One region of the Corynebacterium massiliense DSM 45435 genome, then DNA from elsewhere that is predicted to be linked to it. Evidence: predicted binding sites of a transcription regulator. Region 1 holds the regulator's gene; each other region holds the start of a gene.
What was found. The regulator LexA, encoded in region 1, represses DNA repair genes until DNA is damaged. The targets are predictions, from matches to a motif close to CGAACANNTGTTCG.
Positions count from the first base shown of each region.

Region 2: the regulator LexA is predicted to act here: its motif matches at 4,365-4,378, upstream of CMASS_RS03880 (HNH endonuclease signature motif containing protein).
Region 3: the regulator LexA is predicted to act here: its motif matches at 3,108-3,121, upstream of CMASS_RS09645 (HNH endonuclease signature motif containing protein).
Region 4: the regulator LexA is predicted to act here: its motif matches at 2,681-2,694, upstream of CMASS_RS03090 (HNH endonuclease signature motif containing protein).

Region 1 covers NZ_CP063189.1:1,326,066-1,334,048, forward strand. Annotated here, with positions in the region: gene hrpA (ATP-dependent RNA helicase HrpA) at 1-422, shown strand, start outside; gene nrdR (transcriptional regulator NrdR) at 437-895, opposite strand; gene CMASS_RS06255 (hypothetical protein) at 990-1,220, opposite strand; gene lexA (transcriptional repressor LexA) at 1,629-2,348, shown strand; gene CMASS_RS06265 (DeoR/GlpR family DNA-binding transcription regulator) at 2,352-3,170, shown strand; gene ptsP (phosphoenolpyruvate--protein phosphotransferase) at 3,167-4,858, opposite strand; gene CMASS_RS06275 (1-phosphofructokinase family hexose kinase) at 5,026-6,027, shown strand; gene CMASS_RS06280 (HPr family phosphocarrier protein) at 6,129-6,395, shown strand; gene CMASS_RS06285 (uracil-xanthine permease family protein) at 6,466-7,758, opposite strand; gene hflX (GTPase HflX) at 7,866-7,983, opposite strand, start outside.
Region 2 covers NZ_CP063189.1:806,694-814,676, reverse strand. Annotated here, with positions in the region: gene CMASS_RS03910 (HhH-GDP family DNA glycosylase) at 1-151, opposite strand, end outside; gene CMASS_RS03905 (pyroglutamyl-peptidase I) at 183-830, shown strand; gene CMASS_RS03900 (hypothetical protein) at 858-1,013, shown strand; gene CMASS_RS03895 (2'-5' RNA ligase family protein) at 988-1,509, opposite strand; gene CMASS_RS03890 (hypothetical protein) at 1,543-1,767, opposite strand; gene CMASS_RS03885 (IS256 family transposase) at 1,864-3,213, opposite strand; gene CMASS_RS03880 (HNH endonuclease signature motif containing protein) at 3,244-4,278, opposite strand; gene cmtR (Cd(II)/Pb(II)-sensing metalloregulatory transcriptional regulator CmtR) at 4,696-5,055, shown strand; gene CMASS_RS03870 (heavy metal translocating P-type ATPase) at 5,052-6,944, shown strand; gene ychF (redox-regulated ATPase YchF) at 7,220-7,983, opposite strand, start outside.
Region 3 covers NZ_CP063189.1:2,085,585-2,093,567, reverse strand. Annotated here, with positions in the region: gene CMASS_RS09660 (NYN domain-containing protein) at 1-128, opposite strand, end outside; gene trmB (tRNA (guanosine(46)-N7)-methyltransferase TrmB) at 129-887, opposite strand; gene CMASS_RS09650 (phosphoenolpyruvate carboxykinase (GTP)) at 1,176-3,005, shown strand; gene CMASS_RS09645 (HNH endonuclease signature motif containing protein) at 3,304-4,509, shown strand; gene CMASS_RS09640 (LppP/LprE family lipoprotein) at 4,876-5,901, opposite strand; gene CMASS_RS09635 (class I SAM-dependent methyltransferase) at 5,950-6,717, opposite strand; gene CMASS_RS09630 (glycosyltransferase family 4 protein) at 6,742-7,839, shown strand; partial or broken gene CMASS_RS10350 (MmpA family trehalose lipid delivery protein) at 7,916-7,983, opposite strand, start outside.
Region 4 covers NZ_CP063189.1:640,044-648,026, forward strand. Annotated here, with positions in the region: gene CMASS_RS03070 (ABC transporter permease) at 1-867, opposite strand, end outside; gene CMASS_RS03075 (ABC transporter ATP-binding protein) at 871-1,770, opposite strand; gene CMASS_RS03080 (hypothetical protein) at 1,792-2,286, opposite strand; gene CMASS_RS03085 (helix-turn-helix transcriptional regulator) at 2,286-2,549, opposite strand; gene CMASS_RS03090 (HNH endonuclease signature motif containing protein) at 2,778-4,025, shown strand; gene CMASS_RS03095 (helicase-associated domain-containing protein) at 4,022-6,130, opposite strand; gene CMASS_RS03100 (hypothetical protein) at 6,196-6,381, shown strand; gene CMASS_RS03105 (resuscitation-promoting factor Rpf1 domain-containing protein) at 6,483-7,136, opposite strand; gene CMASS_RS03110 (cold-shock protein) at 7,448-7,831, shown strand; gene CMASS_RS03115 (DUF2771 domain-containing protein) at 7,828-7,983, opposite strand, start outside.

The DNA.
Region 1 (7,983 bases):
TCGAATACGGCAAGGTCGCCGAAGAGCTAAAGTCCTGGGACGGTCCGGCCATCGAGGATATGCAGCGTCAGTTGGCGTTCCTCTTGCCCGCGAACGCGGTGACGGTGCACGGCATCGGAAATCTGAAGCACCTGCCGCGGTATGTGCAGGCCATGCGCGTCCGCCTCGAGGAGATGGATATTGATCCGGACAAGGACGCGGACCGGCAGGCAGAAATTGATGAGGCCAAAGCCGTTATCAACCACAAGCTGCGCTCGCTGCCGAGCGGTGCCCGCAACTCCAAGGCGGTTAAGGACCTGTACTGGATGATCCAGGAGATGCGGGTATCCCTCTTCGCCCAGCGCTTGGGCACAGCCCGCCCGGCTTCGCTGCGCCGCATCCAAAAAGCCGCGGCCAAGTTGGGACGGTCGAACCGCCAGTAAAGCGGTGGTAGCGGCTAGTAGTCGTCGCGGTCGCGGCGCCGCATGAGGCGGATCTCCGACTCGAAGTCGTCGGCACTTTCAAAGGACTTGTAGACGGAGGCGAAGCGCAGGTAGGCCACCTCGTCGAGGTGGCGGAGTGGTTCGAGGACCGCTAGACCGATTTCGTTGGCCGCCACCTGGGAGCTGCCGTGGCCGCGTACCGTTTCTTCTACTTCTTGGGCCAGTCGCTTGAGAGCGTCATCGCTGACATCTCGACCCTGGCAAGCGCGCCGTACGCCGCGGATGAGCTTGTCGCGGCTGAACGGCTCCGCCAGGCCATTGCGCTTGACTACCAAGAGGACTGCCTTTTCGACGGTGGTAAAACGGCCGCTACAGGCCGAGCATTCGCGGCGACGGCGGATAGAAGTTCCCTGTTCGACAACTCGCGAATCGATGACGCGCGACTGCGCATTGTGGCAAAAGGGACAGTACACCGCGGGGTCGTTCCTTCCGATTGAGACGACAGGACTACCGCGTAGTGTACTGCCCGAACGTGGCTTCGTTCTATTTGTTCAACACTGCGGTCTACTACCTAGCGACCTGCACCGACGCCGGCTGAACGGACGCGGTGGTAGCACTAGCCGCAGCCCCGTAAGACCCACCGACCGCGGCATCCGAGACCGTGTCAGTGCCGGTAAAGCCGGCGATAAGAGTGCCGATAAACACTGCGGTACCGAACACAGCACCGAGCGCTACGTTGCGGCCGCGCCCGCCCTCTTCCCGGGCAGCATTTTCCGGCGATGCGTTCGATTGGGACACCGCGGGGCGCGCTTCGGTGCCTAAGCGAGAAGGGCCTAAAGTGCGCATGTTATGCCCCGCGTAAAAGTTTTCGGGGTGCCCGTTGCGCCTTCCTACTTCGGCCCCGGGATCCCACACCGCGGCCGCAGGCACTGTAGTGGCCTGGAAGGACGAGGAGTAGCGAGAGGTAGCGGGATTTTTTACTGCGAAGACCATGTTCATTCCTTTCGTTCGACAGCCTCACCGTAGAAAGCGCAGTGGACACAGCACCGGGAGCGTCGATGAAGTGTTCGATTTAGCTGACGTGTTCGATTTATAGCACGCCGGTCACACACTGTCTAGAAACACGCCCACATTTGTCGAACATGTGTCTAGTCCGTGCTACAACTAGAAGCACAGAACGCACCGACAGCAAAGGACTCACGACTCATGGGCCGTAAACCAGCCGGGGGCAAACCCGATATCTCTTCTCTGTCCGCCCGCCAGCGACGGATTTTGGAAGTCATCAATGACGCCGTGTTGCTGCGCGGTTACCCGCCAAGCATTCGCGAGATCGGTGATGCTGCGGGACTGCAGTCCACTTCTTCCGTCGCCTACCAGCTCAACCAGCTGCAGGAGAAAGGCTTTTTGCGCCGCGACCCGAACAAGCCACGCGCGGTCGATGTGCGTCACTTCGAATCTGAATCCTCAACGCGGGGTGGCGGGAAGAAGTCCAAGGCGAAGGATGCCTCCACCACCGACGCCGCGGAGTCGGTAATCCCTGAAGACGCCGGCAAGGTCAACTACATCCCCGTCGTCGGGCGCATTGCGGCCGGCACACCGATTACGGCGGAAGAAAATATCGATTCCTACTACCCGATGCCGGACGAGTTGGTGGGCAACGGCGATCTATACATGCTCCAGGTCGTCGGCGACTCCATGCGGGACGCCGGCATTCTTAACGGCGACTGGGTCATCGTCCGCTCGCAGTCGGTGGCCGAAGAGGGCGAATTCGTCGCCGCGCTGTTGGACGACGAGGCTACGGTCAAGGAATTCCACCGGGATTCCAGCGGGGTGTGGTTGCTCCCCCACAACGACGCGTACGCGCCCATTCAGGGCGACGATGCCCAGATTATGGGCAAGGTCGTCTCTGTCTTCCGCAAGCTGTAGCGCATGTACGCCGAAGAGCGACGCAGACAGATTGCCTCGATGACCGCCGTCGAAGAGCGCGTCAACGTCACCGAGCTCGCCTACCACTTCGCGGTCACCGCGGAGACGATCCGGCGAGACCTGGCGGTATTGGACCGCGAGGGCTTGGTCAACCGCGTTCACGGCGGCGCCGTGGCGGCTCAAACATTTCAGACCACGGAGCTTTCCCTCGACGCGCGTTTGCGCTCGGCGCCGGGAGCTAAGTCCGCCATCGCGCGTGCCGCCGCGGATTTTCTCCCCAGTCGCGGCGGCAGCGTCTTTCTTGACGCGGGTACGACCACCAACGCGCTCGCCGACCTCATCGCCCAGCGGCGGGAGCCCGACGATCTATCCATCGTCTCCAACAGCTTGCCCATCTGTCTGGCGCTCGCGCGGCACGACGTAAAAAACGTGCAGCTGCTGGGCGGCCGGGTGCGTGCTATCACCCAAGCCGTTGTGGGAAGCACAGCCCTGCGCACCCTCGCCCTGATGCGAGCCGATGTCGCCTTCGTCGGTACTAATGCCCTGACCATCGATCACGGCCTATCGACGGCGGACGCCAAAGAGGCCGCTATCAAGTCGACGTTTATCACCAACTCGAACAAGGTCGTCGTCTTGTGCGACTCGTCGAAGCTGGGCAACGACTATCTGGTTAGTTTCGGCTCCATCTCGGACATCGACGTCGTCGTCACCGATGCAGACGCTCCCGCCCACTACCTCAACCAATTGCGCGAGCGGGACGTCACCGTCGTTGTCGCGCAACCGGACGGCGAGGCACCGGGAGCTGAGACGTCGGGAGCTTAGGCTTCGCCGAGGATCGTCCGCACAGCCGCGCGGGCTGCCTGCGGATCATCGGCGTGAATGGCCGCGGCGGCCATGTCGCGGCATTGCTCCAGGGTGACATCGGCAAGCTGGGCTCCGACGCTGGCCACCGCCGACGATGCCGCGGACAGCGAGTTCACGCCAAGCCCCGTCAGAACGCAGGCAAGCAGCGGATCGGCTGCCGCCTCACCGCACACGCCCACCGCGATGGAGTTTTTCTGCCCCATCGTGCAGGTGTGCTCAATGAGGCGAAGAACGGCCGGCTGCCACGGATCAGTGAGATACGCCAGCTGCGGCGACAGGCGATCCGCGGCCATCGTGTACTGCGTGAGATCGTTCGTGCCGATGGAGACGAAGTCCAAGTGCGGCATGATGGTATCCGCCATGAGCGCGGCGGCGGGGACCTCGATCATCGCGCCCGGGATGAGCCCCCGCTCGCGGCACAGGCCCGCGAACCACTTCGCCTCGCCCGCCGTTGCGACCATCGGCGCCATGACCCAGGTGGGCGCGTCTTCCCCACGCTCCGCCGCGGCCACCGCAATGGCATCCAGCTGACGGGTGAGCAGCGACTCATTATTGCGGGCCACGCGCAGGCCGCGCACGCCAAGGGCAGGGTTTTCCTCCGCGTCGAGGGTGGCGTAGCTGATCGGCTTGTCCGAGCCCGCGTCCAAGGTGCGCACGACTACCTTCTGATCGCCGAGCGCCTCGAAGACCTTGGCGTAGACCGCCGCCTGTTCCTCGACGGACGGTTCTTCGCTCGCAGACAGGAACGACAGCTCGGTGCGGTACAGACCGATGCCTTCCGCCTGGGACTGCGCAGCAATCCGGGCGGCGTTGCCGTCCGCAACATTCGCCAGGAGCTGCACGCGGTGCCCGTCCGCGGTGTGTGCAGGGCCTTCCCATCGCGCGATACGCTCGGCGCGTTCCTGGTACTCCGCAACGGCGGCCGCGGCCTGGTCCGGCTCCGCTGCACGGTCGACCGCCCCGGTAGAGCCGTCAACGAAGAGGCGCTCGCCGGTCGGGATCTCGCGCAGCACCGCGCCGGTGGCTACCACGCACGGGATACCCAGCTGGCGGGCGATGATGGCCGTGTGGCTTGTCGGGCCACCCAGCTCGGTGACCAAAGCCTTGATGTGCGCGGTATCGAGCGTTGCGGTATCCGCCGGCGCGAGATCGTCGGCGCACAAAACCGCTTCACCGGCGACGTACGGAAGGCCGGGTTCTTCCTCCCCACGCAACTCCGCGATGGTTCTATCGCGCACGTCTTTTAAGTCCGTGGTGCGCTCGGCCATGACCCCGCCCGCGGCGTTAAACATGGTTACGAACTTCTCCGTGGCGGCCACAACGGCGTATTCGGCTGGGTGGCCGGATTTAATGTTGCGGCGCACTGCCTTGTGCCAGCCGCGATCTTTGACCATCTTCGCCGTGGCAGTCAGCACTTCCGCGGTGTTTCCGTCAACGGAATCCGCGCGCTCGCTTAAGCGCTGAGCCACCACTTCGGCGGCGGCAACGAAGCGTTCGAATTCTACGTCTTTTGCATCATCGGCAATCGTCTCGCCCGCCTGCGGCAGCTCGGGCCGGGGGCGCACCCACACCGCGTCGGCGTACGCAACACCGGCGACAACGCCCGTTCCTTTGATTAGTTCTGCCGCGTCCTTTTCTTCGCTCATACTCAGCACTATCCCTTCGCTGGGCGCTCAATCGCCACCTCTAGCCGCCTTCCTGTGCCTAGGAACGGCGCGAAAAGTAGGTTGTTGAGCGCATGGATAACCACAAAGAATGCATCTAGATTAAAGGCCTTTGACAATTAGGCACAACCGGGAAACAATCGGGGCAAATGCCTGGTTTAATTCTTACCCTCACGCCGAATCCCAGTATCGACGCGACCATCGCGCTCAACGAGCGCCTACTTCACGGTGCCGTCAATCGCGCCGCGCACGTGACGCAGGTGGCCGGTGGCAAGGGATTGAACGTGAGCCTCGCAGCGCAGCTCGCGGAGCATCCGACGGCGGCCATCGTGCCCGCGCGTGACGATGACCCGTTTATCCGCCTCGCCTCCCGCACCGGCATCGCCTGCCACCGGGTCCCCATCACCCCGCTGTGCCGCGTGAACACCACCGTCAACGAACCAGGTGGGAAGACGACGAAGCTCAACGGCCCCGGGCCCGCGTTGAGCGCGGAAGAAAAGCAGGCTATCGAAGACGAACTTGCACAGCGTGCCCCCGCGGCCGACTGGATCGTGCTCGGCGGCTCCCTGCCCGGCGGCGTGCCGGTCGACTGGTATTGCCGTCTGGTGCAGGTCGCACGCGCCGCCAATCCCACCGCCCAGATCGCGGTGGACACCTCGGAAGATCCGCTGTGTGAAATCGTGCGCGATCTGCCGGCGAGTGCTCCCGATTTGGTGAAGCCGAACGCGCACGAACTCGCGCAGATTCCGTCCGAATTCCGCACCGGTAGCTCCGCGAATGCCACGGGCGACGAGCTCGAGGCTCAGGCCGCGCAGGGCGATTGCTCCGGAATTATCAGCGCAGCCCGCGTCCTGACCGCCCGTGGGGTCGGTCGCCTCCTGGTCACCTTGGGCAGTGCCGGCGCGGTACTGGTGACTGACGATGCCGCGTGGTCCGCTACCCCGCCGCCCATCGATAAGGTGGCCTCCACCGTGGGGGCTGGCGATGTCACGCTGGCCGGGTTCATCCTGGCCGAAAGCGCCGGGGCTTCGCCCGCCGAGGCGCTCCGTCAGGCCGTTGCATACGGAAGCGCTGCGGTCACTCTCCCCGGTTCGGAGCTCCCCGCGCCCGGCGATGTCGATATCGCCGGCACGCAGGTGCGCGAGCTGTAAAACCACGCCTGCCTCTCCCGGGCACAGCTGGGAAACAGAAGGCCGTACACTAGGGAGGCAGTTAAATCCGAACAGACCCTTTGTACGAAAGGAATGTGGTTATGGCTTCGAAGACCGTCAAGGTTGGTTCCTCTGTGGGCCTGCACGCTCGCCCGGCTTCCATCATCGCCGACGCCGCCGCCGAGTACGATGATGACATTTTCCTTAACCTGGTCGGCGAAGAAGACGACGACGAAACCGATGCGGCCTCCTCGCTGATGATCATGGCTCTGGGCGCCGAGCAGGGCGACGAGGTGACCGTCACCTCCGACAACGCCGAGGCCGTGGAGAAGATCGCCGGGCTTATCGAGCAGGATCTCGACGCGTAAAATCCGCCAACCGCCCCGCGAGGTTTGCCTGCGCGGGGCGGTTGTCCTGTACGAAGGGCCGGGCAGCGATCTACTTTGCTGCTTGGCCCTCTCCCATTGTGTTGTAGAGCCACGTCATCAGCGGGTAGAGCACAATGATGCCGACCGAACCCCACGCAATTCCTTCGAGCTCAATGCCGAAGACGGTGAGGGTGAGGTTGCCGATGCCCGCGATGAGCGCGACCGCGGCGCACGTCAGATTGACCGGGTGGTTGAAGTTGACCTTCCCGTCCATCCAGATGCGCACGCCGAGCATGCCGATAAGGCCGTAGAGCACGATGGTCGCACCACCCAGCACGCCGGTGGGAATGGTGAAGATAAGCGCGCCAAACTTCGGAATGAAGGCGAGCACAATAGCGGTCAGCGCAGCCACCCAATACGCCGCGGTCGAGTACACGCGGGTCGCCGCCATCACGCCGATGTTTTCGGCATAGGTGGTCGTCGCGGAGCCACCGAAGCCGCCGGCAAGGGTGGTAGACAGGCCATCGGCAAGCAGGGCGTTGCCCGCCTCATCGTCGAGGTTGCGGCCGGTCATCTCGGAGACAGCCTTGACGTGCCCGATATTTTCGGCCACGAGGACGACGAGGACCGGCAGGGCCACGGCGATAGCGGAGGCGTGGAACTCCGGCGCATGGAACTGCGGAAGGCCGATCCACGCCGCCTCCCGGATGGTCTCCCCCGCGTCCGGCGCGAGGTTCCCGGTCAGCGCGGCGAAAATCCAGCCGATCACCACCCCGATGAGGATGCCCAATCGGGAGACCATCCCGCGCCCGCCGATGGTAGCCAGCAAAATCCCGGCCAAGGTGACGGTCGCGACAAGTGGCTGCGACTTGAAGTTCTCAGTGGCGCTGGGCGCTAGGTTCAGCCCGATGAGGGCGACGATTGCGCCGGTCACCGCCGGCGGCATCACGGCGTCGATAACGCGCCGGCCCGCGGCCTTTACCACCAAGCCCAACAGCGCGAGCGCCACGCCGGTCACCAGCACGGATCCCGCCTGGGCGCCGATGCCGTACTGCTGGCTGGCGGTCAACGGCGCGATGAACGCGAAGGAAGACCCCAGGTAAGACGGCAGCTTGTTGCGCGTAATGAGCAGGAAGAGCATCGTGCCCACGCCGGAAAACAACAGCGTGGTGTTGACGGGAAAACCGGTCAGCGTGGGGACGAGCAGCGTCGCGCCGAACATGGCGACCACGTGCTGCATGCCGATACCGATTGTGCGTGGCCACGACAAACGCTCCTCCGGCGCAACGACCGCGCCCGGGGAAATATCTCGTCCGTTGCCGTGGAGGGACCAACCAAGAGTTCGCGATTTCGTGTTACTCACGAACCTTTACTATAACGCCCACGGCCCCGGACTCCCGATTCGATCGTGACGGGACGGGCGGGCAGTAAGCGGCCGTCACGCTGGCAGAGCGCCTTAGGGAGCGGCTTTTAGTCGGCGACGGAAAATTCCGCCAATTCGCGCGCTACCAGCGACGGCACCCGGGCATCTAGGTACGTGCCGTCGGTGCGGTACTCCTCCGCCAGCACCGTCCCGTGAGTATGGACG
Region 2 (7,983 bases), 520 kb from region 1:
GCGCCGCAACGCTGGCATTAATCGGCTTAGCCTGCATGTTTGCCAGCACGAAGACCTGGTAGAGGGCCGCCGGCTCGTTGGCCACGGTGATCCCAGCCTCCTCGGCGAAAGTGGTGGGATAGCGCTCAATTACCTCATCAATCGTGCTCATACGGACCACCGTAGCGCCTAGGCTCGACAAGATGACCGCGCCATCACACCGCATTCTCCTCACCGGATTCGGCCCGTTTGGCCAGAGCACGTTCAACCCCACCATCGGGGCGGTGGAATCGCTCGCAGAGCGCAGCGACGTCATCACGGCCATTTTGCCCGTCGAGTACCGCGCCGCCACCCGCCGCATTCGCGAGCTCATCCACGACCACGCCCCCGACGCCATCGTCAGCCTGGGCCTTGCCGAACCGCGCAGCACCCTGTCCGTCGAGCGCGTGGCCATCAACCTCGCCGAGGCCCGCATCCCCGACAATTCCGGCTACCAGCCCCAGGACACCGCGCTTGCCGATGCCCCCTCCCCCGCCGCCTACTTCAGCACCCTGCCGGTCAAACGTCTGGTGCAAGCGCTTGCCGATGCCGATGTCCCCGGCTCCCTGTCCTATACCGCCGGCACGTTCGTGTGCAATGCGGTGATGTATGCCGCGTTGGATGAAACCGCTGGCACCGACGTTCTGTCCGGGTTCATTCACGTGCCGCAGGCTTTGGGCCACGAGACGTCAGAGACAACCGGGACGCCGCTGGCTCAGGACACTATCAACCGCGGAGTCGCTGCCGCACTTGACGTACTTTTCTCCACTGATCAGGTGTCCACGAACGGCAACTTCGGGGCATTGCAGTAGCCGGCGTCATCGCTACGATGGGGCGACATGGATGGTATGAACAACGACCCGACCGATCCGAACTACGATTCCGCCGACAGCACCAACGAGCCCATCGACCGCGACGAGGACCAGATGGCACAGGACACCGGCTCCCAGGTGGGATACGGCGAGGAAGTCACCGAGGACGAGGACGCCCAGTAGCGTGTTCTAGCTCGACTTCATCTCCTAACCGCGGCCGCCGCCAGACTACTCGTTGACCCGTAAAGGTCTTCAGTGTCGGCGGCGTTATTTCGTCCAACGCCGCGATGTAGTCGCCCACCATCCGGCGCGGCAATCGCAGCCCCACCGTCAGATGTGGTGTCCACTCCGGGCCACGCCCATCCGGGTTCGCGGCGCTTACTTCTCGGGCGGCCGCCTGCACGTCGTGGGGCGCGTCGAGTAGCCACGTGACAGTTTGCTTACTCTTTGTCCCAAATACGGCCACGCCGGTGCGCCGGAACTCGACTGGCGTGAGTGGCGCCAAAAGCTCTCCCGCCCGCCGAACCGCTTGCTCGCCCATTTCTGGTGCGAATGTGACGGTGACATGCGGGGGCTGCTCTTGGCGAGGAAAGCCCGCGGCCGCGAGGGCATCGAACACCTCACGGATCCGGGTCGCTTCCGCATCCGGCAGTCGAAACAGGATGTTATCGGGAGACATTGGATCCCAAACTTACCGCCGACCGAGCTGTGATTAGAGCGGCGGCTCCTCTTCGTAGTCGGGGTCGGTGTCGGGGTGGGTGTTGGTGTTGGTTGGTTCGGTGTCGGGTTCTGGTTTGGTGTTAAGGGCGCGTTCGCGGGCGTTGGCCCGGCGGGTAGCAATCGCTTGGTCGACCGTCTGCAACCAGTTGCACGTCTCGGGTGCCAGCGGGCCGGCAGCAGTAGTGGACTGCCAGGTGCCGTCGGTAAATAGCCACACCACATCACCCGTGGCGGGATCGAGGATGTAGCGGGCCCGTTTGTCGGTTTTGATGTTGTGAGAGAGTGTCCGATTCTTTGTGTGCGGGGGTTTGGTTTACAAGTAGTCCGCGAATCGGTCGGGGTAAGCCACGGCTAGTTGGTTGATGGCTTGTTTCCACCCGGTGGCTTTCGCTCCTTCAATATAGCCGTTGCATTCGATATCGCGCTTCGCTTTCTTGGCTCGCTGGGCGGCGCGCTTGTCTTCGATGTTGCAGATCATCAGCCACAGCGTTTTCAACGCCGCGGTATCGTTCGGGAACTGGCCGCGGTTACGGGTAGCTTTACGCAGTTCAGCATTCAGCGACTCGATCGAATTGGTGGTGTAGAGCACCCGGCGTGCCGCCGGCGGGAACTGTAGAAACGGCACGAACCGCTCCCAAGCGTCGCGCCAGACTTTGACCGATTGCGGGTATTTCCGGCCCAGTTCACTGGCTTCGAACGCATCCAAGGCGGCACGGGCGGTGTCCTCGTTTGCGGCCGTGTAGACCTCACGCAGCGCCCGGGAGACCCCTTTGCGGTCTTGGTAGGACACCCACCGGTTCGCAGCCCGAATCAGGTGCACGATACAGGTCTGCACCATGGAATTCGGCCAGGTGGCTTCCACGGCTTCCGGCAGGCCTTTGAGCCCGTCGCAGCAGACAATGAACACGTCCTGGACACCGCGGTTGGCCAGATCCGCGCAGACCGATGCCCAGAATGCGGCACCTTCATTTTCAGCGATCCACAATCCCAGGATGTGCTTGATGCCGTCCATGTCGACGCCAACCGCCATATAGCAGGACTTGTTGACCACGCGGTGGCCGTCACGGATTTTCACGCGTAGCGCGTCGAGGAAGATCACCGGGTAGAACTCGTCGAGCTGGCGGTTTTGCCAGATCATGACCTCGTCTAACACCGCATCGGTAATGGTGCTGATCGTATCCGGGCTCATATCCACCCCGAGCGTGGTCGCGAGGTGATGCTGGATATCGCGCACTGTCATCCCGCCGGCGTATAGCGAGACGATCATGTCGTCGAGTTCTGTGAGTCGGCGTGCGCCCTTGGGCACCATCCGGGGAGTAAAGGTGCCGGCACGGTCCCTGGGCACGGTCACTTCCACCGCGCCGTAGCCAGAATTGACGGTCTTGGTGTACGACCCATTGCGGTGATTGTTGCCCTGTGCGGATTCGACTTGGGCTTTGGTCTTGCGGTCAGAATGGCTATAGCCCAAATGCGCATCCATCTCCGCCTGCAGACCAGCGTTGATTGATGCCTGTAGCAGGCCTTTGACCAGCTCGCTTGCATCATCAGCGGAAGCCGACAGCTCGCTGATCAAGCTGGCGAGCTCAGGATTTTCCATCAGCTTCTCGCTGATCTCATTGACCTTTGCCGGGTCATGGTTTTTCTTCGGTGACACCGTAGTCATTATCGGTGAAACTCCTTCTAGATCAGAGCCTCACACACAAACTTCCTGACACCCTCTGTTGTGATGATGCTGGCACAGATTCACCAGATTCCACGCTGCCGTCGGCCCACCGTCCGCAAAATCCACACAATGATCCTTCTGACACCGATACGCCGGCAGGCAACACCCCGGATACCGGCAGGTACCGTCCCTGCCGTTGAGATACGCCTTCAACCTGTCCGGGGTGGAGTAGTTTGTGCTTTCCATCCAGGCGGCCGCATTCATGTCTTTACGCCGGGATGCTTTCCCGGCAAGCTCGGCACCTGTTTCGGCGTCGGTCCAGCCAGTACCTTCGACAAACACCGGCGCATGCGCAAGATCCGCCGCCTGAAACACATTCAGTGTCACATCCACATCCCGGTTGATATCAGTCAGCACCAACATCGCGAACGCTTCCGAAGCGCTGACCCCGTACTCGTCGGCAACCCGGCGGATCACCCCATTGATCTGGGCGGCAGTCTCCGTGTCGTATTCAACACTGATACACCCCACCCCGCCGGGAAGACTCGACCAGTCATACCGGCCTTTACGCTTCCGACGTTTCTCAGCTTCCTTTTCTGCCTCTGTGCTTACCGCGTCGGCAAGTTCTGGGTCTTCGGCAGCGACTAAGGCGTTGAGTTTGCGGCGTAAGTTGCGCACCGACGGCAGTACTTGGCCCGCCCGGGTGGGGGTCAAATACTTGACTAGGGCGGCATCGATACGCGCTAGTGCTTCCTCATCTGGAGTGCCGAGTTTGCACAACACCTGGTCGATAACGATCAGGCGGGAGAAATCCAGGTGGAACAACCGCTCATGCACCTCCCGCAGGCCGGGTAGCTCATCCAGGCGGAACAGTGCCATGAAGATATTGGCCACCCGGGTTGGTGATTTTCCCGTCAACCCGGCCAGGCGGGTGCAGGCCAGATCGAAATCATCGTCTGGTTCCGGCAAGCACTCACGGTGCATGAAGTATTCGAACTGGCGTAGTTGTGTCGCGGTTGTGGCTATGTCGTTTCCTGGTGTGGACACCGTGTAATACGGACCCATTGGGCCCCTCCCCCGAAAAGTATTCGCTAACGTGTTCTACACACCACCCACCATAACGGTTCCAGAACCGAAGTCAAACCCCACCTCGAACACGTATTCGTTTCGTTACAAACCGCCGTCACGCAATCCGCAAAACACGAAAAGACCCCAGCCACACACACCATATGCGCAGCTGGGGCCCGGGAAGGACCGGCGGGATACTTACACGTTGAACTTGAAGTCCACGGTATGTAGTTGCAAAGTTACTTTCTCGAGAACCTCGCCGCCCACGTCGCTCCCGCGTTGGGTGGCAGCCGAACCACAAAGGATCAGTCATCTGCTATCCCATCGACTAATTCTTGCAGGTCGCAGGACCTTCGCGTAACTGTCAGTTCAGCACACTTTGAATCGTTCAGCACACGATGTATTGTTCAGCACATGCTGACTATTGCTTCACGCCTCGACGTCATGAACCGGCTCGGCCGGGCCATGGCGGATCCGACGCGTTCCAGAATCCTGATGACACTACTCGACGGCCCGAGCTACCCGGCCGTACTTTCGCGCGACCTGGGCCTGACCCGCTCAAACGTCTCGAACCACCTGACCTGCCTGCGTGACTGCGGCATCGTCGTTGCCGAGCCGGAGGGCCGCAAGACACGCTACGAAATCGCCGATCCGCACCTCGCGGCAGCGCTCAACGCGCTGGTGAACGCGACGTTGGCTGTCGACGAAAACGCCCCGTGCATCGACCCTGAGTGCTCGGTGCCCGGCTGCGGCGAGAAGGGAGAGGACGCATGAGCTCGGCGTGTGGATGCGAACACGAACCCGCCACGGAGATCGAAGAACTCGATCGGCCATGGTGGAAGGACCCCGAGTTGCTACTGCCGATCTTCTCCGGCGTAGCCCTCTGCGTAGGCCTGGCGCTGGGCTGGTCCGGGCTAGCGACACCCGCGACAGTACTGTTCTGGGTCGGCCTGCTGCTAGGGGCGTATACGTTCGCGCCCGACGCGATCCGAAACCTTGTCACGAAGCGCAAGCTCGGCATTGGTTTGCTGATGACCATCAGCGCGGTCGGCGCGGTAATCCTCGGTTACGTCGGAGAGGCCGCGGCGCTAGCGTTCCTGTACTCGATCGCCGAGGCGCTGGAAGACAAGGCGATGGACCGGGCGCAGGGCGGACTGCGGGCACTGTTGAAGTTGGTACCGCAGACCGCGACGGTGCTGCGCGACGGCACGTCGGTCGAGGTCGCAGCGAAGGACCTCGCGGCTGGCGAGCTTATGCTCGTGCGCCCCGGAGAGCGGATCGCCACGGACGGCATCATTCGGTCTGGGCGCTCCAGCCTTGACACCTCAGCGATCACCGGAGAATCCATTCCGGAGGAGGTTGCGCCCGGCGACGAGGTGCCCGCGGGAGCGATCAACTCCGCCGGTGTGCTGGAAGTCCAGACGACCGCAGCTGGAACGGACAACTCGCTGACCACACTCGTGGACCTGGTCGAGCAGGCGCAGGCGGAAAAGGGCGACCGCGCCCGGATCGCCGACCGGATTGCCCAACCCCTAGTGCCCGGGGTGATGATCCTGGCGGTGCTAGTCGGCGTGATCGGCTCGCTGCTGGGCGACCCCGAGACGTGGATCACCCGTGCGTTGGTGGTTCTGGTCGCAGCGTCGCCGTGCGCGCTGGCAATCTCCGTGCCGCTGACGGTCGTGGCCGCGATCGGCGCGGCCAGCCAGTTCGGCGTGGTCATCAAGTCTGGCGCGGCGTTCGAGCGGCTCGGCGGCATCCGTCACCTGGCGGTGGACAAGACCGGAACCCTCACCCGCAACCAGCCCGAGGTTACCGGCGTGGTCCCGGCAGACAGGTTTGATCGGGCGCAGGTGCTTACTTTCGCGGCGGCAGTTGAGCAGCAATCGACGCACCCCCTCGCCGCGGCGATCGCGGCAGCGGGGCCCGAAGCGCCCGCCGCCCAGGACATCAGCGAGGAAGCCGGGCACGGCATCAGCGGCACCGTCGAAGGCCGACGGGTGCTGGTGGGCAGCCCCCGGTGGATCGACGCCGGGCCACTGAAGGCAGACGTTGAGCGCATGGAGTCCGAAGGCCAGACCTGCGTCCTAGTCACCGTCGATGACGCTCTCGCCGGAGCGATCGGTGTCCGCGACGAGCTGCGTCCCGAGGTTCCCGAAGCCGTGCAGACCCTGCGCGCCAACGATGTGGAAGTGAGCATGCTCACCGGCGACAACACTCGCACCGCCCGGGCGCTGGCTGAAATCGCCGGAATCGACGACGTGCGCGCCGAGCTGCGCCCTGAGGACAAGGCAAGCATCGTCGCCGAATTTTCCTCCAAGACGCCGACGGCGATGATCGGCGACGGCATCAACGACGCGCCGGCACTGGCGGGCGCGACGGTGGGCATTGCGATGGGAGCAACCGGCTCTGACGCCGCGATCGAGTCCGCTGACGTCGCCTTCACTGGCCACGACCTCCGGCTGATCCCGCAGGCGCTGCAGCACGCCCGCCGAGGCAGCAGGATCATCAACCAGAACATCGTGCTGTCTCTGGCCATCATCATCGTGTTGATGCCACTGGCGATCAGCGGTGTGCTGGGCCTGGCCGCCGTCGTGTTGGTTCACGAAGTCGCTGAAGTCATCGTGATCTTGAACGGCCTGCGGGCTGCACGAGCGAAACGCTGAGGCTGTGACCGGCAAGTCTTATAAGAGTTAAACCACGCGCCGAGCGCACACACGTTGGACCAGGCGAGTCATTCGAGTTCACCACCTGGTCCTTCTCGATGCGTGCAGGCACGGGAACTGTGGGTGAACCTAATAGTTCAACGGCCCGATACCGCTTGCAGATTCTACACACGAGGTAGCGGAATGGACCGAGGCCGAACGAAAACCGGAGTTAGAGACAGCGCTCTTCAACCTCCCCCCCCCCCAATAACGCGAAACGTCATTAACGCTCCGCGTTACACATTAAATTTGAATTCAACGATGTCGCCGTCCTGCATGACGTAGTCCTTGCCCTCTTGGCGGACCTTGCCGTTGGCACGCGCGTCTGCCATGGACCCGGCGGCGGCAAGGTCGTCGTAGGAGACGATTTCAGCCTTGATGAAGCCCTTCTCAAAGTCGGAGTGGATAACGCCCGCCGCCTGCGGAGCGGTATCACCCTGGTGAATGGTCCAGGCGCGGGCTTCCTTCTCGCCGGCAGTCAGGTAGGTCTGCAGGCCCAGCGTCTCAAAGCCGGCCTTCGCCAGCGTTTGCAGGCCCGGCTCGGACTGGCCGACGGATTCGAGGAGTTCTTGGACCTCGGCGGCATCGTCAAGCTCCAGCAGCTCCGTCTCCGTCTGGGCATCGAGGAAGACGCACTCGGCCGGCGCGACCAGCTCACGCAGCTCGTCCTTCTTCGCGTCGTCGGTAAGCACCTCCTCGTCGGAGTTGAAGACGTAGAGGAACGGCTTCGCCGTCATCAGGTGCAGCTCCTTGAGCAGGCCGAGATCGACCTCGCCTTCCTTGGAGGCGGCGAAGAGCGTGCGATCGTCTTCCAGCACCTCCTGGGCTTTCTTCGCGGCGTCGACGACCTCCGCTAGGTCCTTGTTCTTCTTCGCATCCTTTTCCAGGCGGGGCAGAGCCTTTTCGATGGTCTGCAGGTCCGCGAGGATCAGCTCGGTATTGATGACGGAAATATCGCTCGCCGGGTCGACCTTGCCGTCGACGTGGACGACGTTGTCAT
Region 3 (7,983 bases), 760 kb from region 1:
TAGACCAGCCAGCGGCCGATGGCATCGAAACGCGGGCGGTACACGGCGGTCGGGCGGCCGCCCAGGATCGCGCCGAGCCCCATGTCCATGTTCGGGGCGTCCCAGATGAGCAGGTAGGTGCCGGCCATTTAGATCTTCTCCCACAGGTACTCGGTGATGGTGTGTTCTTTGTCCAGGCCCTTGCCCTCGAACTTGGTGATGACCTGGCGGTCCGTCAGCTGCGGGCACTCCGGCCACGGCCAGGGGTGGAAACGCAGGGAAGGCTCGGCATCGACAAGCTCAGTGATCCACTCGGCGTAGTCGGCGTGGTCGGTGGCCACGTGCAGGACCCCGCCCTTCTTCAGGCGGCTGGCAAACAGGTTGAGCGTGCCGGACTGGATGATGCGGCGTTTGTGGTGGCGCGCCTTGGGCCAGGGGTCGGGGAAAAACACGCGGATGCCGTCGAGCGACTCGGGCGGGAACATGCGGTAGATGACCTCGACGCCGTCGCCGCGGATCATGCGGATGTTGTCGATGTCCTCGCGCACCACCTGGCCGAGCAGCTTGGCCAGCCCCGGCTTGTACAACTCCACGGCGATGATGTTCGTGTCCGCCTCGAGCGGAGCCATCGCGGCGGTGGAGGTGCCGGTGCCCGATCCGATCTCCACGATGGTGGGGTGGCCGGAGCGGCCGAACCACGTGTCGATGTCCACGGGGGCATCGGCAAGCTGCATGCCCAGGCGCGGCCAATGCTCGTTGAACAAGGCCTCCTGGTTGTCGGTGAGGGTGCCGCGGCGGAAGGTCACGTTGCCCAGCCGCGGGTAGTCGAGCTCGTTGCCGAAGACCTCGCGGAAGTCGGTCTGGGGCGGGCGGCCGCCGGAATTATGGGAACTATCAGCGCTATTCATCCCGCACTATTGTTCCCTGTACGCCGTGGAGAGGCAATTAGCCGCGCCCATACCCCTGTTTGGGGGAGACATATACCTCTTTAGTGCGAAATATGGCTGGTGCGCATGTGGTTTTCCGCCCCGGCGGGTGCCTCGCATGGCCAAAGCGGGAGGAAAATACTATGAAACGGCCCCCGAGGCGATACTCTAGGGGTGCAATCGCCTGCCAGTGCGGGCACTGAGGGCAGTGGTGTGTCATCGCTGCCCGTGTTTCTTTTAGCGGACCGGCTCTTGACTAGGAGATTTATAATGACCACCCCGATTAAGGGTCTCGTTGGCGAACTGCCGACTGACAACGACAAGCTGATTTCGTGGATCAACGAAGCGGTCGACCTACTCGAACCCGACCAGGTGGTTTTCGTCGACGGCTCCCAGGAGGAAGCGGATCGCCTCGCCGCTGAACTGGTGGAAAAGGGCACCCTCATCAAGCTCAACGAGGAAAAGCGCCCGAACTCCTTCCTCGCGCGTTCCAACCCGGCCGACGTCGCCCGCGTGGAGTCGCGCACCTTTATTTGCTCGGAGAACGAAGAGGACGCCGGCCCGACCAACAACTGGGCGCCGCCGCAGGCCATGCGCGAGGAGATGACCGATGCGTTCCGCGGCGCGATGCACGGGCGCACCATGTTCGTCGTGCCGTTCTGCATGGGCCCGATTAATGATCCGGAGCCGAAGCTCGGCGTGCAGCTCACCGACTCGGCGTACGTCGTGCTGTCCATGCGCATCATGACCCGCATGGGCGCGCAGGCGCTGGAGAAGATCGGCACCAACGGCGACTTCGTCCACGCCATCCATTCCGTCGGCGCTCCGCTTGCCGATGGCGAGCAGGACGTCGCCTGGCCCTGCAACGACACGAAGTACATCACGCACTTCCCGGACACCAAGGAGATCTGGTCCTACGGCTCCGGTTACGGCGGAAACGCCATCCTGGCCAAGAAGTGCTACGCGCTGCGCATCGCCTCGGTCATGGCCCAGGAGGAGGGCTGGATGGCTGAGCACATGCTCATCCTCAAGCTGACCTCCCCGGAGGGCAAGACCTACCACGTCACCGGCGCCTTCCCGTCCGCGTGCGGCAAGACCAACCTCGCGATGATCACCCCGACGCTCGAGGGCTGGACCGCCGAGGTCGTCGGCGACGACATCGCCTGGCTGCACCTGCGTGAAGACGGCCTCTACGCCGTCAACCCGGAGAACGGCTTCTTCGGCGTCGCGCCGGGCACGAACTACGCGTCCAACCCGAATGCCATGAAGTCCATGGAGCCGGGCAATACCCTGTTCACCAACGTCGCGCTGACTGACGATGGCGACGTCTGGTGGGAGGGCATGGACGGCGAGAAGCCGGACCACCTCATCGATTGGCAGGGTGAGGACTGGACCCCGGATTCCTCCACAAAGGCGGCGCATCCGAATTCGCGCTACTGCGTGCCGATCTCGCAGTGCCCGTCCGCCGCGCCGGAGTTCGATGACTGGAAGGGCGTGAAGATTGACGCCATCCTGTTCGGCGGGCGCCGCCCGTCCACCGTGCCGCTGGTGACCCAGGCCTTCGACTGGAACCACGGCACCCTCATCGGCGCCCTGCTCGCCTCCGGACAGACCGCCGCTTCGGCCGAGGCCAAGGTCGGCGCCCTGCGCCACGACCCGATGGCCATGCTCCCGTTCATGGGCTACAACGCCGGCGATTACCTGCAGCACTGGATCGACATGGGCGAAAAGGGCGGCGACCGCATGCCGTCCATCTTCCTGGTCAACTGGTTCCGCAAGGACGATGACGGCAAGATGCTGTGGCCGGGCTTCGGTGAGAACTCCCGTGTGCTCAAGTGGATCACCGAGCGCATCGAGGGCAAGGTCGACGCCGAGAAAACCGTCGTGGGCAACACCGCTCGCGCCGAGGACATGGATCTGTCCGGCCTCGACATCGACATTGAGGACGTTCGCCAGGCCCTGCACGTTGAGCCGTCCGAGTGGGCAGCCGACATGGAGGACAACGCCGAGTACCTCGCGTTCCTTGGCTCCCGCGTGCCGCAGGAGGTCCACGACCAGTTCAACGCGCTGAAGTCGCGCGTCGAGGAAGCGGATAAGTAGCTTCTCACTCTTTGGGCTTTAAGGCCCCAGCTGCGCACATGGTGTGTGTGGCTGGGGTCTTTTCGTGTTTTGCGGATTGCGTGACGGCGGTGTGTAACGAAACGAATACGTGTTCGAGGTGGGGGTTGACTTCGGTTTCCGGCCCGCTATGGTGGGTGGTGTGTAGAACACGTTAGCGAATACTTTTCGGGGGAGGGGCCCAATGGGTCCGTATTACACGGTGTCCACACCAGGAAACGACATAGCCACAACCGCGACACAACTACGCCAGTTCGAATACCAACTGCACTGTGAGTGTTTGCCGGATCCAGACGATGATTTCGATCTGGCCTGCACCCGCCTGGCCGGGTTGACGGGAAAATCACCAACCCGGGTGGCCAATATCTTCATGGCACTGTTCCGCCTGGATGAGCTACCCGGCCTGCGGGAGGTGCATGAGCGGTTGTTCCACCTGGATTTCTCCCGCCTGATCGTTATCGACCAGGTGTTGTGCAAACTCGGCACTCCAGATGAGGAAGCACTAGCGCGTATCGATGCCGCCCTAGTCAAGTATTTGACCCCCACCCGGGCGGGCCAAGTACTGCCGTCGGTGCGCAACTTACGCCGCAAACTCAACGCCTTAGTCGCTGCCGAAGACCCAGAACTTGCCGACGCGGTAAGCACAGAGGCAGAAAAGGAAGCTGAGAAACGTCGGAAGCGTAAAGGCCGGTATGACTGGTCGAGTCTTCCCGGCGGGGTGGGGTGTATCAGTGTTGAATACGACACGGAGACTGCCGCCCAGATCAATGGGGTGATCCGCCGGGTTGCCGACGAGTACGGGGTCAGCGCTTCGGAAGCGTTCGCGATGTTGGTGCTGACTGATATCAACCGGGATGTGGATGTGACACTGAATGTGTTTCAGGCGGCGGATCTTGCGCATGCGCCGGTGTTTGTCGAAGGTACTGGCTGGACCGACGCCGAAACAGGTGCCGAGCTTGCCGGGAAAGCATCCCGGCGTAAAGACATGAATGCGGCCGCCTGGATGGAAAGCACAAACTACTCCACCCCGGACAGGTTGAAGGCGTATCTCAATGGCAGGGATGGTACCTGCCGGTATCCGGGGTGTTGCCTGCCGGCGTATCGGTGTCAGAAGGATCATTGTGTGGATTTTGCGGACGGTGGGCCGACGGCAGCGTGGAATCTGGTGAATCTGTGCCAGCATCACCACAACATCAAAACCGACAAACGCGCCCGCTACATCCTCGACCCAGCCACAGGGGATGTGGTGTGGCTATTTACCGACGGCACCTGGCAGACCACCACCGCCGCTGGCCCGCTAGCACCAGAGACCTGCAACTGGCTGCAAACCGTCGACCAAGCCATTGCCACCCGCCGGGCCAACGCCCGCGAACGCGCCCTCAACACCAACCCAGAACCCGACACCCCCGACACCGAACCAACTAACTCCAACACCCACCCCGACACCGAACCCGACCGCGACTATGAAGAGGAGCCGCCGTTCTAACCACCCATCACGAGCCGATGTACTTATAAAGTCCACGGTCCACAAGGGACGACGGCGAACCAGTCTGCGGTGGCGGAATCGCTGGGGCCGGCAGCATTTTGAGGCATTCGGGCGGGTCGACTGGGTACTGATAGGAAGGCTCGGTCTTCCCAGCACGGGTCGCTGAAGTCACCAGCAGAGTTCAGCGAGCGCGCATTGCCGCGCTCGGGTTTGGCATTGAGCGCAGACCCCGCGGCTTCTGAAGGGGCCTGGCCAGGCGGGACAAGCACCGAATCCAGAATATGGATGTAGTGGTTATCGCAGGCCGGCGTAGAAATTTGCAAGATGCCGTGGTCGGTACGAGCCGGATTCCCCGGGGTCAGCCGCCTATGTCGGCGGGACATCACCGGACATTTGGACCTTCTGGGCGCCTTCATCCCAGGTGAAGGTAGCGAAGGCTTCCCCAGACGATGCGGGTCCCGATTCACCGGGCAGCGGGTACTTGTAGGTGGCGCTGATGGTGTCGTCGGACACAGTGGAGATGTTGCTGGTCTTGTACCCCTTCGCTGTGGCAGTACCGAGGTAGTCGCCGTGGTGGAACAGCATGATGTGAACCGGGGACGAACCGGTTGCGCCCTCGACAGGCACGACAATGTAGCTCAACGCGGCGCAGGGGTCGTACTCACCGGTGCCCGCGTATTCGAGGGACGGGACCACGCCCGGGACGCCGAAGTCCAATCCCGGTGCCCAGCGGCTGACTGCCTCGCTTGCCGATGCCCCGCAGGTTTCAGCGTCCTTTTTCGTGTCTTCGTCCTTTGTCGAGCTGCACTTGGTGACGTTCTCGCGGATGGCGTCAGGCATTCCGTCGGCATCCAGCTTGGCGGGGTCGAAGCAGTCGTATCCAGACTGCGGGGCCTTACCGTCCCATGGGTACCTCGCCCAAGAGTTGCTATCCCAACGAAGCACTACCGTGTCGTCGGTCTGGGGAACGCCGGCATAGAGCCACTCGCCGTCGCACTCCATGACGCTGGTGTACCGCTCCCAGCCGTCTTTGGCTAAGAAGTCGGCAGAGCAGCGATCGGAGGCGGCTTCGTCTTCTTTGCTGTTTTTGTCTTTTTTGTTCTCGTCGGTTTTCGGCTTCTCCGATTCCGACTTCTCTGCGGTCGACGTGACTGCGGCCGACTTGGCGTCGTTGTCTTTGTCGTCGCTTCCCATCAAGGTGTAGGCGAGCCAGCCAAGACCGGCAAGGAGGATGAGGCCGAGGATCACCGCGATGATGATCGGCCAGGGCGACTTGCCAGACGGCTGGGGCGCGGGTTCCTGGGGTTCGTACTGCTGTTGTGAGTACTGCTGTTGTGAGTACTGCGCGTTTGCCCACTGGGGATCGGGCGAGTGAGGGGAATAGTTGTTCATAGCGCAGACATTATCCGAATGGCGGCATAGTCGCTGGCAATGACCTTGTTATTTTCTGGGCTTAGGTTGTTTTTTCAGCACGACCACGAGGTTGGACACGGCGAACTCGCGAACGCCCGGCACCTTCACCAGCCACCATGCCCAGCTGGGGTGGTAGCGCGGGAAGGCGGCTGTGAGGTGCGCGTTCTTCTGTCGGCGGGCCCAGCGGAGGCCGGCGGTGCAGGAGACATCGAAAAGCGACTGCCCGAACACGTTCTTCGGCGGATGCCCGTGGCGGCGTGAGTAGCGGTCCCTGGCGAATTCGCCGCCCACATAGTGCTGCCACAGGCCGGTCTCGTGGCCGCCGAACGGCCCGAGCCACACGGTGTAACTGAGGATGACGAGACCACCCGGCCGCGTCACCCGAAGCATTTCGTCACCCATGGCCTCCCAGTTGGGGATGTGCTCGGCCACGTTGGAGGAATACGTGATGTTGAAGGTGGCGTCGGCGAAGGGGAGACGGGTGCCATCGCCACGCACGGCGCGCGCAAGCTGGATGCCGGCCGCCGACATCTCGCCGGCGTCGGGCTCGACACCGAAGTAGTCGGCACCGCGGCGGGCGAACGCGTCGGCGAAATAGCCCGGGCCGCCGCCGACGTCGAGGACGCGGGAGCCGGGGAGGGTGACGTCGAGGTCGGTGGCAAGCGCGTTGACCAACCCCGCAGTGTCCTCGGCCAGTCCGCCGTAGAAAACATCCGGCCGGGTCTGCTCAAAGCGGAAGGAACGCAGCAGCTTCCAGGAGCGGCGGAGGGTGGCGAACGTCCGGGTAGAGTCCATGCCACGCTAGGCTAATACCTCGCGATGAAAATTCTCCTATTGTGCTGGCGCGATTCCACGCACCCGCAGGGCGGCGGCTCCGAGCGCTACCTTGAGCGGGTTGGCGAGTACCTCGCCGCCCAAGGCCACGAGGTGGTCTTCCGCACCGCGAAGCACATGAACGCCGCCCGCTGCGACGTCCGCGAAGGCGTGGCGTATTCCCGCGGCGGCGGGAAGTACGGCGTGTACCCGCGCGCGTGGCTCGCCATCCTTGCAGGGAGGTTGGGGCTAGGTTCCCTGCGCGGCATCGACGCGGTGGTGGACACCCAAAACGGCATCCCCTTCTTCGCCCGCCTCATCGCCGGGCGGCCGACGGTGCTACTAACGCATCACTGCCACCGGGAGCAGTGGCCGGTGGCGGGGCCGGTCATCGGCAGGCTTGGCTGGTTCCTAGAGTCGCAGGTCGCGCCCCGTGTGTACCGCGGCGCGCCGTACGTGACGGTGTCGGAAGCTTCGCGGGAGGACCTGCACGGGCTGGGCATTCGGGGTGTCGAGATCATCGAAAATGGCCTCGATCCCGTCCCGGACCACGTCCCGCGCCTGGACCGGGAGGCAGACGTTCACCTGCTGACCCTGTCGCGCCTGGTGCCGCACAAGCAGATCGAGCACGCCATGGACACCGTCGCGCGGCTGCCCGAGGCTGTCCTCGACGTCGTGGGCACCGGCTGGTGGGAAAGCCAGCTGCGCGAGTACGCGACCCGCCGCGGGGTGGCCGACCGGGTGGCCTTCCACGGCCAGGTCAGCGAGGTGTACAAGCACGCCCTGCTGGCGCGTGCCGATGCCCACTTGATGCCCTCGCGCAAAGAAGGCTGGGGCCTTGCCGTCATGGAGGCCGCCCAGCACGGTGTGCCCACCGTCGGGTATTCCTTCGGCCTGCGCGACTCGGTCATCGACGGCGAAACCGGGCTATTGGCAGATAACGAGCCCGGGTTCCACGCCGCGGTGCAGGAGCTTATCTGTGACCCCGCCCGCCGCCGCGCCCTCGGTTCCGCGGCGCGCGATCTCGCGTCCCACTACTCGTGGCAGAAGACCGGCCGGCGCTTCGAAGAGCTGCTGCGCGAGCTACAAGACCCGCGGGGATAAGCAGCCACCCGGCGGTGAGTGCCCAGGGCACCGGCGTCGGCGGGGCATCGGTCTGCGCGACGACCTGATCGTTTTCCACCACCGCGCCGATGCCGAGATCCTCTAACGCTTTCAGGTCTCCGCGCCCCCAGGCGGCGTGGGCGG
Region 4 (7,983 bases), 690 kb from region 1:
GCGCCGCACCAACGACCCCGCGGCGGCGTATAGGCAGGAGAAGAAGAGCAAGCCGAGGAGCTCACCGAGGAGCATGACACCGATCAGGGGCCAGTTGATGGGGAAGTCCGTGACGAGCCCCGTGGCCGTCACCGATGCGGCGCCGGCGACCACGATGAGTACGGTGGCGGCGAATCCGATGAGGCAGTTGCCGAGGAGCTTGCCCGCCAGGAAATCAACCGGGCGAACCGAGGACAGGATGATCTCCACGACGCGGGAGGACTTCTCCTCCGTCACCCGCGCGCCGACCAGGCCGGCAAAGGTCATGATCGACATCATGACCACGAAGGTCGCGATGAAGACGGTGAAGATGTCCACGAAATTCTGATCCGTAATCCCGCCGTCGGATCCCTCCACGTCCACCTCGTGGACCTCGGAGGACGGGGTGGCGTCTGCAATGTCCTGCGGGTTGATATTCAGCTTTTCGTAGGCTTCCGCGCTGGCCGCCGTTTCGGCTGCCTGTTGCGCGGCCATGGTGACCGATTGCGACGCGCTGCCCTTGGTCAGCAGATCCCAGCCGCCCGCTTCCTGCTCGCTGGGCACGAGCGCGGCATCGGCCTCCTCGTCGTCGATGAGCTGTTCTGCCGCCGCGCGGTCCTGGGCAGTGACGGTATCTACTGATGTACTGGCGAACGCCGCCTCATCCATGCCGACGGTGGCGATGGTGTCCGGTTCGTCGTCGTCGGCGAAGAAGCTGATGATGAGCGGGCCGGCGATAGCGATGAGTAGCAAGAGGCCGATGAGCACGAGCATGGATTTGGTCTTAAACGCCACGGCCATCTCGCGCTTCATTACGGTGGTGATGGTGCGCATGGGGGAGTAATTCATGGTTTAGGCCTCCTCGGTCTCGGTGCTGGTGACCACGTCGCGGAACATTTCGGTGAGGTCGGGTACATGCTTGCCAAAGGAATGCACCGGGCCCGCAGCAAGCGCCGCGTGCAGAATGTCTTGGTCGTCGACGCCGTCAGCAGACTCGAGCACAACGGAGCGCTCGGTGGCGCCTACCAGTTGCGTCCCGGCCGGGTACCAGTCGCGAGCGGTGGTGCCGATTTCGTAGCGTGTCGGGCCAGCCTGCCGGAGCTCGTCCACCGTGCCTTCGGCCACCATGCGGCCGTGCGTGACGATGCCCACCCGATCGCACAACCGCTGCACCAAATCGAGTTGGTGCGAGGAGAAGATGACCGGCACGCCGCGCCGGGTGCGTTCCTTGAGCATCGAGGACATGACGTCGACGGCGACTGGATCGAGGCCCGAGAACGGCTCGTCGAGGATGAGCATGTCCGGGTCGTGGATGAGAGACGCCGCGAGCTGGACGCGTTGCTGGTTGCCCAGGGAGAGATCGTCGAGCTTGTCGTCTTTGCGCTCGCCCAGTCCCAACTGGTCGAGCAGTTCTTCGCCCGAGCGACGAGCCTTGTTCTTGCCCATCCCGTGGAGCTCGCCGAAGAAGACGAGCTGGCTGATGAGCGTTTCCTTGCCGTAGAGTCCGCGCTCTTCCGGCATGTAGCCGATGCGACGGCGGTTGGTGGCGTTGATGGGCGCGCCGTCGAAGTAGACCTCGCCGGAATCGGCGGAGAGCACGCCGAGAGCAATGCGCATCGTGGTGGATTTGCCCGCGCCGTTAGAGCCGACGAAGCCGTACATCTCTCCGTCGCGGACGCTAAAAGTCATGTCGTCCAGGGCTTGTTTGTCCCCGAACGTCTTGTTGAGGTGGTCAATGTCGAGGGTAGGCATGGGTCTTATTCCTCTTCCGTTCTAGTCCTCTACAGGCTGGTTGAAGGTCAGGGCATAGCCGACGGCGGGCAAGGTGCTGACAAGTAGATAAGCAACGAGCGCTAGGAAACCGGCAATGATGACCACTTGGTTAGCTGTGAAGTGATTGTCGAAGAAGTCTGGGCGGAAGTTGCCCACTATGAGCAGGAACACGGCCAAGGCGGACAACAGGAAGGTGGCCAGACGAAGTGCATGGTGCCGCCAGTGATCTAGAACCTCTGCCTCGTAATCGTCCAGCTTTGAAATAGGGGCCGAATCTGCGCTGTTAATGCTCATCCGCAACATGGTCCAGGGGACGCAAATGAGGATGAAACAGACAGCCATCGGCAAGAGCAGTGCGGAGGCGTGTTTGAAGAATGCGACGACCGCCAGAAGCGTCGCGATACCTAGGAGCGCATATACAGCAACGACTAGGAGCCGCGTTGCCGTGGGAGATAGTTGCAGCTGGGGTTTTGCGCTTGGCGTTGAGTTCGGCATTAGCTCGTCCTCGGATAGATTTCGGTGGACATCGGGGTGAACGCGGTGCGAGAGAAGACCGCTTCGACGGGAAGTTCGAAGACTTCGCAAATACGGAATGCGAGGTCCAGGCTCGGGGAGTGGTCGCCGCGTTCTAGTGCGCCGACGGTCTGGGGATTGACCTCGATTTCCTCTGCGAGCTGTGCGCGTGACATGTCCCGTTCGACGCGCAGGACCCGCACCCGGTTATGGATAGGTTTTGAGGGACGTTTCTTTGGGGACATAATTTAAAGTGTTGTATAAACCCAACGGAATGTCAATAGATGGAACCGGATGTTGGGTTCCGGGGTGGGGGTGGGACGGAGGGGGTATCGTCAAGCGGGGGTGCGGGGAGCCTGGTCGGTCCTGTGGTAAAGGAATGTTTGTTCGTCTGGGAATAGTTCGGTGTCCAGGGTGGTTGTTAGGGTTAAGAATCGAACAAAGAACCGAATACCTAGGGGCTGACCAAGCCGATGTTGCCGTACTACAAAGTCCACACACCCGACAACGACCTAGCCACCACCGCCACCGCGATTCGTACCCAGACCTACTTCTTGTTCAAGCGCCATCTTCCTGATGTGGAGGAGGACTTCGAACTATGCGCTAAGAAGTTCGCCAGCCTCACCGGCATTTCGGCTGGGAGAGCGGGAGATATTATTACTGCGCTGTATCGGCTGAAAGAGCTGCCGAAGCTCGAGGCTCTGCAGGAGAGTCTTTTCCACTTGGACTTCGCTCGTCTCATCGCAATCGATCGCGTGCTCAACAAGCTCTACCTTCCGGACGAGGAGGTGCTTGCGCGTATCGATGACGCTCTGACCAGCTACCTCACCCCGCGCCGGGCGGGCCAGGAGCTGCCGAGCATTAGAAACCTGCGCAGAAAAGTCAACATGCTTGTCGCCGCTGAAGATCCGCAGCTCGGGGTAGGTGAAAGCGACGAGGATGTCCTGTGGCGCCGTCGCAAAAGAATATATGACTCGTACTCTCTGCCGGGCGGAATGGGAGCGATCGAGGCGCAATACGACGCCGACACAACCGCCCAGCTCGATGCGGCTATTTCTCGTACCGCCGATGAGTATGGCGTGTCCAAATCGCAGGCGTTGGCGATGCTTATCTTGAACGATATCGAACGCCCCACCAATGTCACTTTGCACGTCTACCAGGCGACCGACCGGCCGAACAGCCCGGTCTATGTCCAGGACTTCGGGTGGGTGGATCCCGAAACGGGCAAGCGGCTCGCTGCCCGCGCAACGACAACCCGGGACATGAGCTTCGCTGCGCAGGCCAAAAGCGACAGCTACGCCACTCCGGACCTCATCAAGGCATATATCAACGGCCGCGACGGGCACTGCCGCTACCCGGGCTGTTCGCGGCCGGCCTCGAAATGCCAGAAAGACCACTGCGTGGACTTCAAAAAGGGCGGGCCCACCGCCGCATGGAACCTAGTGAACCTGTGCCAACACCACCACAACATCAAGACCGACAAGCGGGCAAAGTACGTCATCGACCCGGATGCCGACGATGTCGTGTGGTTGTTCGCCGACGGCACCTGGGAAGCCACGGTCGCGGAAGGGCCGCTATCACCCGACGCGTGCAACTGGCTGCAGACCATCGAGCAGGCAATCATCGCCCGGAGGCGCAACGCACATGAGCGGGCCAAAGCCAATTACGAAGCGCAGCAAGCTAGCCCCGACCCCGACGAGTGGGGTGAACCGCCGTTCTAGGACAGGGAAATCGCCGAGATTCGGTGCAGCGGGAAGCGGACTGTCTGCCCGCCGGTGAGGACGTCGGCCTGCCCGCCGTTCACGCTCAGCGGGGTGGCGGTAATAGTTCGCGGCGTGCCGTTTTTGTCCGCATACGTAATGGACACGGGACGTCCCCCGCGGGCCGCGACATGAAGGAGGTCCAGCGACGGGCTGGCATCCGTCGAGCCGTCAGCGTCGTCCCCGTCGTGGTCTCGGATCGAGCGCACGACCTTGTCGATGTCGAGCCCGCGGTCCGGGCGTGCCCGTGGACTAGGCAGGGGAACCGTTGCAGGCTCGGGCCGGGCGTCGATGGAGGCCCCGGTTTCGTCTTCGGCGGCGGGACTGAAGCCTTGTTCGCGCAGCTTGTCCAGGACGGCCGACAGCCGCAGCGTGCTCACTGCAACGGTAGGGGCGATGAGGCGGAGCTGGGGGAGGTGGCGTGTGGCATCGGCAAGCAGGGCAGGGTCCTCGCTGCGCACGTAGCACAAAGCCGCGCCGGACCGGAGGGTACCGTGGCGGCGGGTGAGGTCGTCGAGGAGATAAGTGACGGTTTGCGGCACCTCGCCGATGGCGTGCTCGCGCAGGAAGTCGGCCAGTTCGCCGGCGGTCGCGCCGTGGTCGAGGCCGCGGCGAAGCGAGTTTTCGCTTAGACGATACACGCTGGCCAGGCCGGGCGACTCCAACTCCGCGATCGTGGCCAGCCGCTTCCGAATATCTGGCTCCAGGGGCCCGGGGGCCAAGATCGTCATGTCGGCCTGCACGATGAACTGGTCGACGGTGGCAGGGGTCAGCTCCGCAGTCACGGCGCTGGTGTCTTCGTCCTCGGCGCGGATAAGCACGGAGGTGGCGCGCCCGCGGGCGATGAGGCCTACACGCTCCGCTTCCGCATGGAGGTTCTCAATGGTGCTCGCGGCCGTCGACGAGGCGAACAACGGGAACCTAAACCGCAGCTCCTCGAGGAATTCGGGGAAAGCCAATTCGCCGTCGGTGTGGCGGTACACGGAAAGGACGCGGTCGCGAAAGCCGTTCAGCCGTGGGCGGTTGGTCTCCGGGTCGATGCCGCGGGTGGACATCCAGGTGGCCCAGGGGGAGTTGAGCCAGGCATCGATAAGTACGGCCCAGCGTTCGGATAGCTCGGCCTCCTGCCAATCGAGACCGCGGGTAGTGGCGCCAAGGAAATTGCCGTCAAACCCTTTCGGTTCGCCGCGGCCCAAAAGCCCCGCCGCGAAACCGAGTCCGACCAAGCGGGCAGCATCGGTCGGGGTAGTGTTCAGGGATTTCGCCAGCTGCTTGACCGAACGCACCCCGAGGGACTTGTCTTTGAGCAGCTCGATGGGGCTGTAGCCGACGGCGTCGATGAGCTCTCCGACAAGGCGGACGACCTCGAGCCCGGCAGCGGCGCCTGCCTCGTCCGCTTTCTTATCGATGCCCGGTTGACCCGCCCTACCCGACGGCTGCGTGGGGATGGGCGCGGCGTCCTCCCCGCGCAACGCGGACCGCACGGCCCGTGGGAGGCGCACCGTGCGGGAATCGACGCGCTGCAAGAGGCCGGCTGCGAGAAGTTGTGGAATGGGACGGGACGGATCGGCATCAGGGGCCGCGTCCCGGGTGGTGCCGGTGCCGCCCGCCTGGAGGAGGGTGTTGAGGATGTGCCGCTGGGAATCGTCAAGCTGGGCAAGATCCTCTGGCGAGACGGCCGCTTGGTCGAGAAGGCTCCAGCCGGTGGGCAGCGCCGGGATGACCTCGCTGGCGAGGTAGACCTTGTCGCCAGCGGGGAAGGCGAGGGCTTTGTCGGTCAAACCCTCGATGGCTTGTGCGTCCTCTGGGGGCGGGGAGGCAGGTTCCAGCTCTGCTCCGTCGGCGGCGAGCCGTTCCGCGGCCAAAAGCTCCGCGGCGGTGCACTCGGCGAGCGCGCGGGCGACGGACTGCCGTAGCAGTAAACGTGTGGCCAGGGCGTCGATGCCTGGCGGCAACGGGTGGGCCGCGTCGGGGCGGTTGCGGACGATGGTCGCCAAGGCGGCATCGTCAAGCCCGGCAAGCCACTTACGGAATGTCGCGGTAGGAGAGGGGGTGGAACCAGTCATGATGTGAGCAGAGTCTAGTAGCGCTTCAGTTACTTTTTTCCGCGTGGTTTGGCAGAATGGTGCCTATGGCAAACGTAGAAAAGAAGAACTTTGTGTCCCCGGCTTGGCCGACCACGGCGCGCGAGCACGCCGTGACTGAAATCTCCGCGCCGTTCGCTGGCGCGCCCATCCCGTTTGGTGACGACATGGTTCTTCCGCGACCGGTCGAAGAGCTGGGCTACGTTCACCCGTACACCCGCATTAACCGCTAGAGCTACTAGTAGGTTCTAGCAGCTCAAGTACCAAAAAGAACTCCTCCATTCCCGCTGTGGGAAGGAGGAGTTCTTTTTCTCTGTGAGGAAGGGGAGGACCTTTAGAGGTTCTGCTCAGCCAGGTCGGCGACGTAGTCGATGTAGTCGCGGTTAGCGTTGTAGAACTCGGTGAAGTTGCCGCGGTTGGCGTTGTACAGGTCGTCGACGAATGCCGGGACCTCGACGCCGTAGGTGGCCAGGGTGTCCTTGACCATGCCGTAGACGGCGTCGACGGCGGCTTCGTCGGACTGGCCGTCGGCGGCCGCGTGGACCTCAGCCGGGGCGTCGGCCGGGGCCTCAACCGGCTCGGCTTCCGGTGCCGGTGCCGGGGCCGGCGCGGCATCACGCTCGGTCGGTGCGGAGTTCAGGCCGAGGGAAGCGGAGCATGCCGGCCATGCGCCCCAGCCCTGGGAGGCGAGAACGCGCTCGGCAACGACAATCTGCTGCTCGCGGGTTGCCTGGTCGGCGGACGGGGCGAACTCGCCGCCGCCGTGGCCCTGCCAGGTGCCCTGGTTGAACTGCAGGCCACCCTGGAAGCCGTTGCCGGTGTTGATGTGCCAATCGCCACCGGACTCGCACTGCGCCAGGCGGTCCCAGTCAGAATCCGGGGCAGCGGTGGCGGCCGGTGCGAAGAGTGCGCCGGCGGCGCCGACGGCGACGGTGGAGGCGGCAAGCTTGGAGGCGAAGCCCTTGCGGTGAGCGGTGTGGCGTCCCATGAACGTTTTCCCTTCTCGTTGGTTTTAAAGGTCCGCGAAAATAACTGCTCGCTACGGTAACGGTATGTAACGAAATAGTCACATTCCGTGACATTTGGGCGCGTGGCGCGCAGTCACATGGGCCACTTGCGCCACCGTTTAAGGGGAAATCAGCTGGTGAGAGGGTCTTCGGCGCTGTGAAAATTACTGAGTGTGATCTGTGGCACTTTATAGTTGATGTGGCTACGGGAAGGTTTAGGCCCCACCGCCCCCGGCGGGTTAAAATAGGGATTTCTGTACACGTTCCTACAAGTGGAAAGTGGTGAACTTCCGTGCCCATCGGCAAGGTGAAGTGGTACGACCCCGACAAGGGGTTCGGGTTCGTCTCCAACCCGGGTGATGAAGACGTCTATGTCAGCCGCCACGTACTGCCGGAAGGCGTCGACGAGCTTGTCCACGGCCAGCGCATCGAATTCGACTTCGCGGCTGGCAAGCGCGCCCCGCAGGTCCTGCGCATCAAGGTGCTCGAGACTCCGCGCCGCAAGAAGGGGCCGTCCCGAAAACCCGCGGAGCTGTCCAGCATGGTCTCCGACGTCATGACGGTCCTAGAAACTCAGGTCCAGCCCACCCTTGCGCAGGGCCGCTACCCAGAGCGCAAGACCGGACGGCAGGTCGCGAGCATCCTGCGGGCGATTGCCAAGGAGCTCGACAGCTAGTCGTCGTCCATCGTGGACAGTGACCACACCACGCTGTACGGGGCCTCTTCCTTCCCGTCGACCTCGCTGACCATCACGGAGGAGACCTCCACCACCTGCAGGTGCGGGCGGTCCTTGGAGTCCGACTCCTCGATGGGGTCGACCGAGCCCGG